Regions from separate parts of the Clostridium fermenticellae genome, predicted to be linked through region 2. Evidence: riboswitches for the same ligand, from Rfam matches in the RefSeq annotation. Region 2 holds a riboswitch; the other holds the start of a gene.
The links. Region 2 has a riboswitch for thiamine pyrophosphate ahead of D4Z93_RS11890 (sulfide-dependent adenosine diphosphate thiazole synthase). Riboswitches for the same ligand answer to the same signal wherever they lie in the genome.
Positions count from the first base shown of each region.

Region 1: another riboswitch for thiamine pyrophosphate. It lies ahead of D4Z93_RS07345 (ABC transporter permease); the one in region 2 lies ahead of D4Z93_RS11890 (sulfide-dependent adenosine diphosphate thiazole synthase).

Region 1 is NZ_CP032416.1:1,561,971-1,567,303, forward strand. Features, by position in the region: gene D4Z93_RS07330 (hypothetical protein) at 195-518, opposite strand; gene D4Z93_RS07335 (ABC transporter ATP-binding protein) at 939-1,667, opposite strand; gene D4Z93_RS07340 (ABC transporter substrate-binding protein) at 1,688-2,704, opposite strand; gene D4Z93_RS07345 (ABC transporter permease) at 2,754-3,539, opposite strand; TPP riboswitch at 3,628-3,736, opposite strand; gene D4Z93_RS07350 (heavy-metal-associated domain-containing protein) at 3,816-4,031, opposite strand; gene D4Z93_RS07355 (heavy metal translocating P-type ATPase) at 4,058-5,333, opposite strand, start outside.
Region 2 is NZ_CP032416.1:2,574,737-2,580,069, reverse strand. Features, by position in the region: gene D4Z93_RS11905 (spore coat protein CotJB) at 1-49, shown strand, start outside; gene D4Z93_RS11900 (manganese catalase family protein) at 67-666, shown strand; gene D4Z93_RS11895 (pyridoxal phosphate-dependent aminotransferase) at 843-2,027, shown strand; gene D4Z93_RS11890 (sulfide-dependent adenosine diphosphate thiazole synthase) at 2,135-2,920, opposite strand; TPP riboswitch at 2,979-3,088, opposite strand; gene D4Z93_RS11885 (aldo/keto reductase) at 3,388-4,395, shown strand; gene D4Z93_RS11880 (methyl-accepting chemotaxis protein) at 4,626-5,333, opposite strand, start outside.

The DNA of each region.
Region 1 (5,333 bases), 1.0 Mb from region 2:
TAATTATGACATCGAGTGATAGCTTCCTAAATTTTTTAATATCTATTTCATTTAGCATATATACCCCACCTTATTTTAACTATTTATATAAAATTAAATGATTATATTTACGTTCCACTAATATATGAATAAATATTACAATTTTTAAATGACATTCTAATGACAAATTTATTAACAAATTATGAATGTTAGATTTAAAAACTTGCACCTTTTATGGCAAAGCTAGGATTTCTAAATGGCAATTTTACTTTTTCATATATAATAGCATCATCCTCAAGTTTTATACTTTTAGGAACAAATATTTTGACATTCTTATATTCACAAATATTATAGTTATCTTCATAATCCTCATAATAATTTTTTATTTCACTTTCATACATTACTTTTACATCGATTTTCTTAAAGTTAGCTTCTGTTCTACAACAATCACATTTTATATCATCGATCTGACATTTTACGAAAAAACATAAATTCTGACCTTTTACATAATCCAGAGCCTTATTATCTATTTTTAACATTTTACACCGCCTATACTTTCATAACTATATATATTTATAGTATTTATAAATAAAAGCTTAAGTTATACGTAAGCTGACATTTCCAAAATGTAGGCACATTAAAAAATTTTTTAGCAAGTCTTAGTGAAGTATTTTTGAAAATCTTAGTAGATTTTATATGTTTGAGCCTGCGAGTTTATAAAATCTGCTTAGATTTTTATAAATACGAACTTAGACTTACTAGAAATTTTTTAGGTGACGAATTTTGGAAGTAGCAGCTGGAGTATAACTTAAGCCTGGAATTACAAACCCTATATTTTAGCTCTTTTCAATTTTTGCTCTGCTGCCATCTCCACTAAATGAAGGTACAACCATAAGTTTAGCCGGAATTCTATCTCTAATATCATTCACTAATAAATTGTAATGATATCCTTTTTTAGGCTACAATAAATTATATATCCTTCTTTTTATACTCAGAAATTCATCTGAGGTTATAATATCCTTCGTCTTATCCTCAGGTAAATCGACATATATTGAACTCTTTATACTGGCCGGCTTATCTGAAAGTATATAAATCCTATTTGAAAGATATATAGCTTCTTCTATATCATGCGTTATAAACAATATTGTTATATTTAAATCCTTTATAATCTTTAAAAGCCAGTTCTGCATTTTTGTCCTTGTTATAGCATCCAAAGCTCCAAACGGTTCATCTAACAACATAATATTATCCGAAGCCATATAGGTTCTAAGAAAAGCTGCCCTCTGTCTCATTCCTCCAGACAATTTTGATGGATACTTATATTCATATCCCTTTAACCCATACATATCAAAATATTTTAACACTTTATTTCTGGCACAAACTTTACTCTCCCCTTTTATATAAAGCGGCATTGCAACATTGTCTATTACCTTCTTCCACGGAAGAAGCAAATCCTTTTGATGCATATAACTTATATCTCCATCAACATAAACATCACCACTGTCCGGATTTAGTATACCTGAAATTATATTTAATATGGTACTTTTTCCACTCCCACTAGGTCCAATAAGACTTACGAATTCTCCTTCAGTAACCTCAAAACTTATGTTGTCTATTATTTTATATCCATCGAAGGATTTTGACACATCTTTAAGCACAACTTTTTTTAAAATACTGGATTTATTCAAGAATTATATCTCCTTTACTACTATTTGGATGGAAGAAAATCATTTGTAAATGCATCTTCCGCTTTCAAATTCTTTTTTATAAGATTTTTACTCATAAGAAATTTAGTATAGTTATTCCAAACAGAAGACTTCATTTCTCCCCATCTTGGGGCATCATCAATATACTTTGTGTTCATATACTTTTGGCTCTCTACTGCAAGCTTTTTATCTATCTCAGGTGCATTTTTTACTAATATGTCAGCTGCATCCTCAGGATTATCAATGGAATATTTATATCCTCTCTGTGTTGCTTTTAAAAACTTTTTAACTAATTCCGGTTTATTCTTAAGAGTATTATTATTTGTAATAAGTATAGGTGTATAATAATCCAGATCAGGATTTAATTTTCTAAGTTCTATAAAATTGAGCGGTATATTTTTAACTTTAGCTTCTATACCTGTCCATCCTTCATATATCCATGCAAAATCTATATTTTTTTTCGTAGCTGCAAAAAAATCTTGAGTACCAATATCTACAATTTTAAGTTTATTAAAATCGGCCCCTCCATTCTGCATAACAGACTGAACTACAGCTTTTTCCGAAGGTGAACCCCATCCACCGTATGTTTTTCCTTCAAAATCCTTTACAGTACTTATATTTTTATCCTTAGGTGACGCAAATCCAGATGTATTATGCTGAACTAAAGCTGCTACAGCTTTTATTGGAAGAGGATTATCTGAAGTTTTTGCATAAGTTACATCTTCTTGATAGCTTACTCCAAAATCTCCTTTACCGGCAGCTATTAAATTACCAACAGCTCCATCGGAAGGTTGAATTATCTGAACATCCAATCCTTCATCTTTATAATATCCCTTATCCTTAGCTACATAAAGTCCAGTATGATTTGTATTTGGTGTCCAGTCAAGTATTACCTTTACCTTTGTCAGAGGTTTACTATCTTTTTCCTTTGATGTTTCATTTCCAGAAGAACACCCAATAAGCAGTATACCTATAAGTGCAGTTGATGTTAAAATTTTAAATATTTTTCTCTTATACATGTTTAAATCGTGCTGGGTTAATTTCCCAACGTCCCCCTTTCATATTACACTATTTGTTAATATTCTCTCTGTCTTTCCTTTGCCACGGCATAAATATGTATTGAAGTACATACATAAATAAGAACAATAGCATACTTAAAATCACTACAACTAATATAGCTGAAAATATTTGATCAAGTGCATATGCATTTTTTGCTCTTACCATAAATATTCCAAGACCTTTCTCTCCTCCAAGCCATTCTCCAACTATAGCTCCCATTATGCTGTATGTTGCTGCTATTCTAAGTCCTGAAAAAAATGAACCCAGGCACCCAGGAAATTTTACATACCTAAATTTCTGAAATTTAGATGCATTCATCGTGTCCATAAGATTCAGCATATCTACATCAGCACTTTCAAGTCCATCTACAAGACTTATCACAATTGGGAAAAAACATACTAAAACAACTACAATGACTTTAGGGAGTATGCCAAACCCAAACCATATTATAAATATCGGGGCAAGTGCTATAGTAGGTATTGTTTGCGATATAACAAGTATTGGATAAATACAGGCCTTTACAATTTTTATATTATCCATAAGCAGTGCAATTATTACTGAAAATACTATAGAAATTAAAAAACCAATAATTGCTTCTTCCAGGGTAACATAAATATGAGGAATAAGTATAGGAAAGATTTCAAATAAAGTTATTGCCACATCCTTAGGCGATGGAAGAATATATTTAGGTATTCCTCCTTTATCTACAAGTATTTGCCATAAGAATATAAGCATAACCTGAAAAACAATAGCTGAAATCCTGTAAATCGATTTACCATAATTATTACATTTCATACAATTACACATCCTACATGAGTTATTAAGCATACAAAAACCTCTCTTCAAAAATAGAAGAGAGGTCTTTATACTAAACAAATTTATTTGATTACTTACTGTAATTCCCTCCGTTGGCATTATCCAATTCAGGTTTTACGGGTCGAAACCTACCAGTTTCCTCTCAAACAGTGTTTCTGCCTCCCCAACAATATATGATTTTAAAAATATCAACATAAATTAGTATATCATTTATAAAATAAATGTGTCAAATTATTAAAATATTCTTACTAAGGCCTATATGTTTTCTATCTTAACTACATCATATCCTGCATCCTCAACAGCAGCTTTTATAGCACTATCTTCAATTTCATCTTTAAAATCTACAACTGCATTTTTATCATCCAAACTTACTTTTACTTTTTTAACTCCATCTAATTCTTTAAGAGCCTCCTCAACATGAGCAACACAGTGTTTGCAGCTCATTCCTTCAATAAATACTTTCTTTTTCATAATATATTCTCCTCTCAATATTTATATTAAATTAAAGGTTTGAAACCTTTCAATCTTAAAGCATTTGTCAAAACTGATACCGAACTTAAACTCATTGCTAAAGCTGAAATCATTGGATTTAAGAGTGGACCACCAAATATATAAAGCACTCCCATCGCAACTGGTATGCCAAGAGTATTATATCCAAACGCCCACGCAAGATTTTCCTTTATATTCTTTATTGTTTTTCTGCTCAATTCTATAGCTGTAACTACATCCATTAAATCACCACGCATAAGAACTATATCTGCTGATTCAATAGCAATGTCTGTTCCAGAGCCTATTGCAATTCCTATATCTGCCTGAGCCAGTGCTGGAGCATCATTTATTCCATCACCAACCATAGCCACTTTCCTGTCTTCACTTTGAAGCATCTTTACTTCCTCTGCTTTATCTCCCGGCAATACCTCTGCAATTATCCTGTCAATTCCAACCTGTTTCCCTATTGCACCAGCTGTTCTTTCATTATCACCAGTTATCATTACTACTTCAATTCCCATCGAATGTAATTTTTCTACACATCTCTTACTATTTTGTTTAACTGTATCAGCTACAGCTATTACTCCAAGAATTTTTCCATTTTCAGATACATACATAGGTGTTTTTCCTTCTCCAGATAATTTTTCTGAAACTATATTGAGCTTCTCTAAATTAATACCATTCTTATCCATCAATTTTTTATTGCCAAGAAGTATTTTTTTACTATCGATAAAAACTTCTATACCATACCCTGTAATAGCTTTAAAAGACTCTATCTTTTCTAATTCTATTCGAAGAAAATTTGCATTCTCAACAATAGCTTCTCCTAACGGATGTTCTGAACCAGCTTCAGCTGATGCGGCCAACTTTAAAATATAGTCTTTATCAACACCAGTTACTGTTACAATATCTGTAACTTTAGGTTTTCCCTCAGTAATTGTTCCTGTTTTATCAAATACAATTGTTTTTACTTTATGGGTAGCTTCAAGTGCAGTACCGCTCTTTATAAGAACTCCATATTCTGCTCCTTTTCCTGTTCCAACCATTATAGCTGTCGGCGTTGCAAGTCCTAGTGCACATGGACATGCTATAACAAGTACTGAAATAAATATTGTAAGACAAAATACCAGATCTTGTCCGTTTATATACCATAAAATTGCACCAATAAGTGCCAGTGACATGACAACTGGAACAAAGTATCCAGACACAATATCTGCAAGTTTAGCTATAGGTGCCTTCGATCCCTGAGCTTCTTCTACCAGCTTTACAATTTGAGATAAAACA
Region 2 (5,333 bases):
GATGGATGAACCCTGGCCTTGGGAATATGAAGCCAACTTTAGGCTTTAAAGGGGGAATAGAATTATATGTGGTCATATGAAAAAAGGTTACAATATTCAGTTAAAATAAAAAATCCTGATCCTAAAATGGCAAAAATAATTATTACTCAATATGGCGGACCTGATGGAGAACTTGGAGCGTCACTAAGATATCTCAGTCAGAGATTTTCGATGCTGACACCTCAGGCTATTGCAACCTTAAATGATATAGGAACAGAGGAACTTGCACATCTTGAGATGATTGGAGCAATGTTTCATCAGCTTGTAGACGGAGCAAGCCTTGAGGAGATTAGAAAAGCAGGTCTTGATGCTTATTATGCAGATCATGGAAAGGGAGTTTATCCTTCAAGTGCTTCTGGAGATCCATTTACTGCGGCTTGTATTCAATCAGAAGGAGATCCAATAATAGACTTAACTGAAGATTTGGCTGCAGAACAAAAAGCCAGAGGAACGTATGAATATCTTCTTAATTTTGCTGAAGATCCAGATGTAATAGAACCATTGAAATTCTTGAGGGAAAGAGAAATTGTTCATTACCAGAGATTTGGAGAGGCTCTTAGAATAGTTCAGGAGTATTTACAGGAACCTAAGTTATTTATTATGCCTAAAACGAAATTTACTAAATAAATATTCATTTTTATTTGCTTATATATTTTATTGAATTAAGAGCCTATACTGCTAATTAGTTAGCATAAAGGCTCTTTTTGTATTTATTTTTATAATTATTTATGGATAAATATTGACAAATAATCAGCAAAAGAGATTATAATATTAAGTATATGAACTAAAAGGGGGTTAATTTTATGATTTCAAAAGAAATGTATGAATTAGGCAGTAAAAAATCGACTATAAGAGCCATTGCTGAATATGCAGAAAAACAGGCTAAAGTAGTTGGAAAAGAGAATATATATGACTTTAGTTTGGGAAATCCTAACGTTCCAGCACCTGAGTATATTAAAGAAACTATAATTGATATTTTAAATAATGAGGATTCGTGTAGTGTACATGGGTATACAGCAGCCTATGGAGATCCGGAATCGAGAGAGTTAGTAGCCAAGAGTTTGAATAAGAGATTTGGTACAAACTTTTCGGGAAAAAATTTATTTATGACGGCCGGAGCAGCTGCATCAATAAGTATATGTTTTAAAGCATTAGGTGAAAGAGATGATGAATTTATAGCTTTTGCTCCCTACTTTCCTGAGTATAAATGTTTTGTTGAATCCACAGGGTCAAAGTTTGTAGCTGTTAAAGCGAATGTTTCTGATTTTCAGATTAATTTTTCAGAATTTGATAAGAGAATCAACGAACATACTAAAGCTGTTATTGTAAATTCTCCCAATAATCCAAGTGGTGCAGTTTATTCAGAGAAAACAATTATCAAGTTGGCAGATATATTAAAACAAAAAGAGAAAGAATATAATCATCCAATATTTTTGATATCTGATGAGCCTTATCGTGAGATAGCGTATGATAATGTTGAGGTACCATATCTACCCAAATATTATGATAATACTTTGGTATGTTATTCATACAGTAAATCTTTTTCATTGCCTGGTGAAAGAATTGGATATATAGTGGTTCCCAATGAAATCATTGATTTTGATGTAATATTTGCAGCTATTGCCGGTGCAGCCAGAGTTTTAACACATGTAAATGCTCCATCATTGTTTCAGAAAGTAGTTGCGAGATGTGCGGGCCTGCCTTCAGATATAAGTACATATGAAAATAACAAAGATATATTATATAATGGTTTGATTGAAGCTGGATTTTCATGTGTAAAACCAGATGGGGCATTTTACTTATTTCCCAAATCATTAGAAGCTGACGATGAGGCTTTTTGTGAAAAGGCAAAAAAATATAATTTATTGCTTGTTCCGGGAAAGGATTTTGGTTGCCCAGGACATTTTAGAGCTGCTTATTGTATTAAAACTTCAACAATTGAAAAATCAATTCCTTTGTTTAAAAAATTAGCAGAGGAATATAAATAACATTCTAATAATGATAGACAAACAGTATTGAATAAATCAATGTGAACTGTTTGTCTATATTTTGAACTGGAATTATTCTTTTCCTACTTAGGTTATTGTGTTAATTCTTATTTTGCTGCATGCAATTTTTCTATTAATTGTTTAGCAGCTTTCTGACCTGAAAGAAGCATACCTCCAAAAACCGGACCCATTCTCTGTCCGCCTAAAGTGGCATTAGCAGCCATACCGGATACATATAGTCCTGGATATACTTCACCAGTGTTTTTAACGACCTGATCTTCACCACGATCTGCCCACATTGTTTTTTCTCCCACAAAACTTCCGTTTTCGGTATTTAAAACGTTTCCTTGTTTAGCTACAAGTTTATTCACTATTGATGCATCATGACCTGTGGCATCAAGTATATATTTTGATTCTATCATTATTGGATCAATAGGCATTTTTGTTTTTTCAACGGCAGCCCAGTTAATTACAAGTCCTGCAATGCAATTATCCTTTTCTATTACGTCTTCTACGGATATTAAGTTTAATATTTTAGCTCCAGCTTTAACTGCTTTTAGAGTTAGCGCAGAAACACATTCTATAGAATCAACTGTATAATAGTTTTCTTCATATTTTTTATAATTAACGTTAAAGTCGTCCAGAATGCTTCGGGCACTTTCCTGAATTACAATTTGATTCATCATCATGCCACCTCCCCACATGCCGCCTCCAATACTGAGACTACGCTCTATAATGGTTGTCTTAACTCCGGCTTCAGCAAGGTAAGCTGCAGCTACCAAACCTGATGGACCTCCTCCGACGATGATTACATCTGAATATAATATGTCTTCAAGTTTATCCTTGTAAGTATCAATAATAGCTTTTGAAATTTTGGTGTCTTCTAAGTACATTTTTTTAACTCCTTTCATTTATAGATAAATTAAAAGCACACCCTTAGGAAAAGGTGTGCGAAATATTTTAAACCTTCCCTACGCGGACATTACTCCGATCAAGTTATAAGGGTCAGGTGCTTAATAGTCCTTTCTCAGTCCAAAACATGGACTCCCCGCTAAAATATATTTAATATTCATTTTTTAATAATTGTTAAACGTTAAGAATTCCTAACATATTTTATAGTAACACAAAAATACTAATCTTACAATATATTTATTTATAAAATTAATTTACAAAAAAAGTCCTATAAGTACATAAATTCAATAATATTACAGAAATATATTGTATGTTCTTTCAAGTGGTAATTTATACTACTCCTATATTTGGTTTGTAAAAAATACTTTTTAATAATATAATTTTGAATAAGTATTGAAATATTTAAACAATTATATATTATTTAATTTTTAGAGGAGATGGTAGGTGTATGAAAACAGTAAAGTTAGGTAAAACAGGATTAATTGTAAGTAAAAATGGATTTGGAGCACTTCCGATACAACGTATTTCAAAAAAGAACGCTGTTTATTTATTACAAAAGGCATTTTATAATGGAATCAATTATTTTGATACTGCAAGAGCATATTCAGATAGTGAAGAAAAAATAGGAGCTGCGTTTTCTTACATAAGAGATAAGATTATTATAAGCACTAAAACAGCGGCACAAAATGCTGATGAATTCTGGAAAGATTTAGAACAAAGCTTGAAGAATTTACAGACGAATTATATTGATATTTATCAGTTTCATAATCCATCATTTTGTCCAAAGCCTGGAGATAAATCTGGACTTTATGATGCAATGCTTGAGGCAAAGAAACAGGGTAAAATACGATTTATAGGAATTACGAATCATAGGATGACTGTCGCAAAAGAAGCTATATCATCAAAACTATATGATACACTCCAATTTCCTTTTTCGTATCTTGGAGGGGAATCAGATATAGAAATAGTTAATTTGTGTAAGGAAAATAATATGGGATTTATCGCAATGAAGGCACTATCCGGTGGGTTAATTACAGATTCAGCTGCTGCATATGCATATCTTTCACAGTTTAATCATGTTGCGCCTATTTGGGGAATTCAACGTGAAAATGAACTTGATGAATTTTTATCTTATAATGACAATCCACCAATTTTTACGGATAATATGAAAAAACAGATTGAACATGATAGAAAAGAATTATCCGGAGACTTTTGCCGTGGATGTGGATACTGTATGCCATGTCCGGCTGGAATTCAAATTAATGATTGCGCAAGAATGAGTCTTCTTCTCCGTCGTGCACCGAAGGATGATTACCTTACTAAGGAGTGGCAGGAAGAAATGAAAAAGATTGAAGGGTGTCTTCATTGTAATAACTGTATGAGCAAGTGCCCGTATAAATTAAATACTCCAGAGCTTTTAAAAAAGAATTATGAAGATTACAAAACCTTTTTATAGGGTTTGTAACTGAAAGCTTAACTTATGCTCCGATCGGGATTTCCAAAATACGTAACGTAAAAAATTTCTAGTAAGTCTAAGCTTGCGTTTAAAAAAATCTAAGCAGATTTTATAAACTCACTTTGTTCAAACATATAAAATCCACTAAGATTTTTAAGAACACTTCGCTAAGACTTACTACAAAATTTTTTAATGTGCCTTAATTTTAGAAATCCCGGTCTGCGCATAAGTTAATTAATTTTAAATTGATTTATCTCATCTTTAAGTTCCTCTGCTAAAGTTTTAAGCTTTTCTGAATGTCTTGTAAATTCCTGCATAGTTGCAGATATTTCTTCGCTGGATGCAGTAACTTCTTCGGAAGCCGAGGCTGTTTCTTCAGATATGGATGAGATATCTTCAATTTCAGCTAATGTAGATTGTTTCTTATCATTCATATCAATAATGGATTTCTTTACCTCATCAACTCTGCCTATCATTATTTCAATTGATTTAAGTATTTTATTAAATATCTCCTGGGTTTTATTTACTGCCTTATACTGTTCATTTACTGCTACTTCAGTTGAATTAATAGCATCTACAGCTGTTTCAGATTTTTTCTGTATAGTTGCTATAATGCCTTTTATTTCTTTTGCAGAATTTTGAGACTGCTCGGCAAGAACTCTTATTTCCTCTGCTACTACAGCAAATCCTTTTCCTGCTTCACCGGCACGTGCAGATTCTATGCTCGCATTCAGTGATAATAGATTGGTTTGTTCCGTTATATCAGATATGGCTTCTGATATGACATTTATTTGTTTAGCACTTTCGTTCATATCAAAAATTACTTTATTGACTGAAGTAGTGGAGTCTTTAGTTTTGTTGGATTTTTCTATCAAAGTGTCTATCATAGAAAGACCTGTTGATCCAAGTTCTTTGGTATCCCTCGAAATTTTATCGAT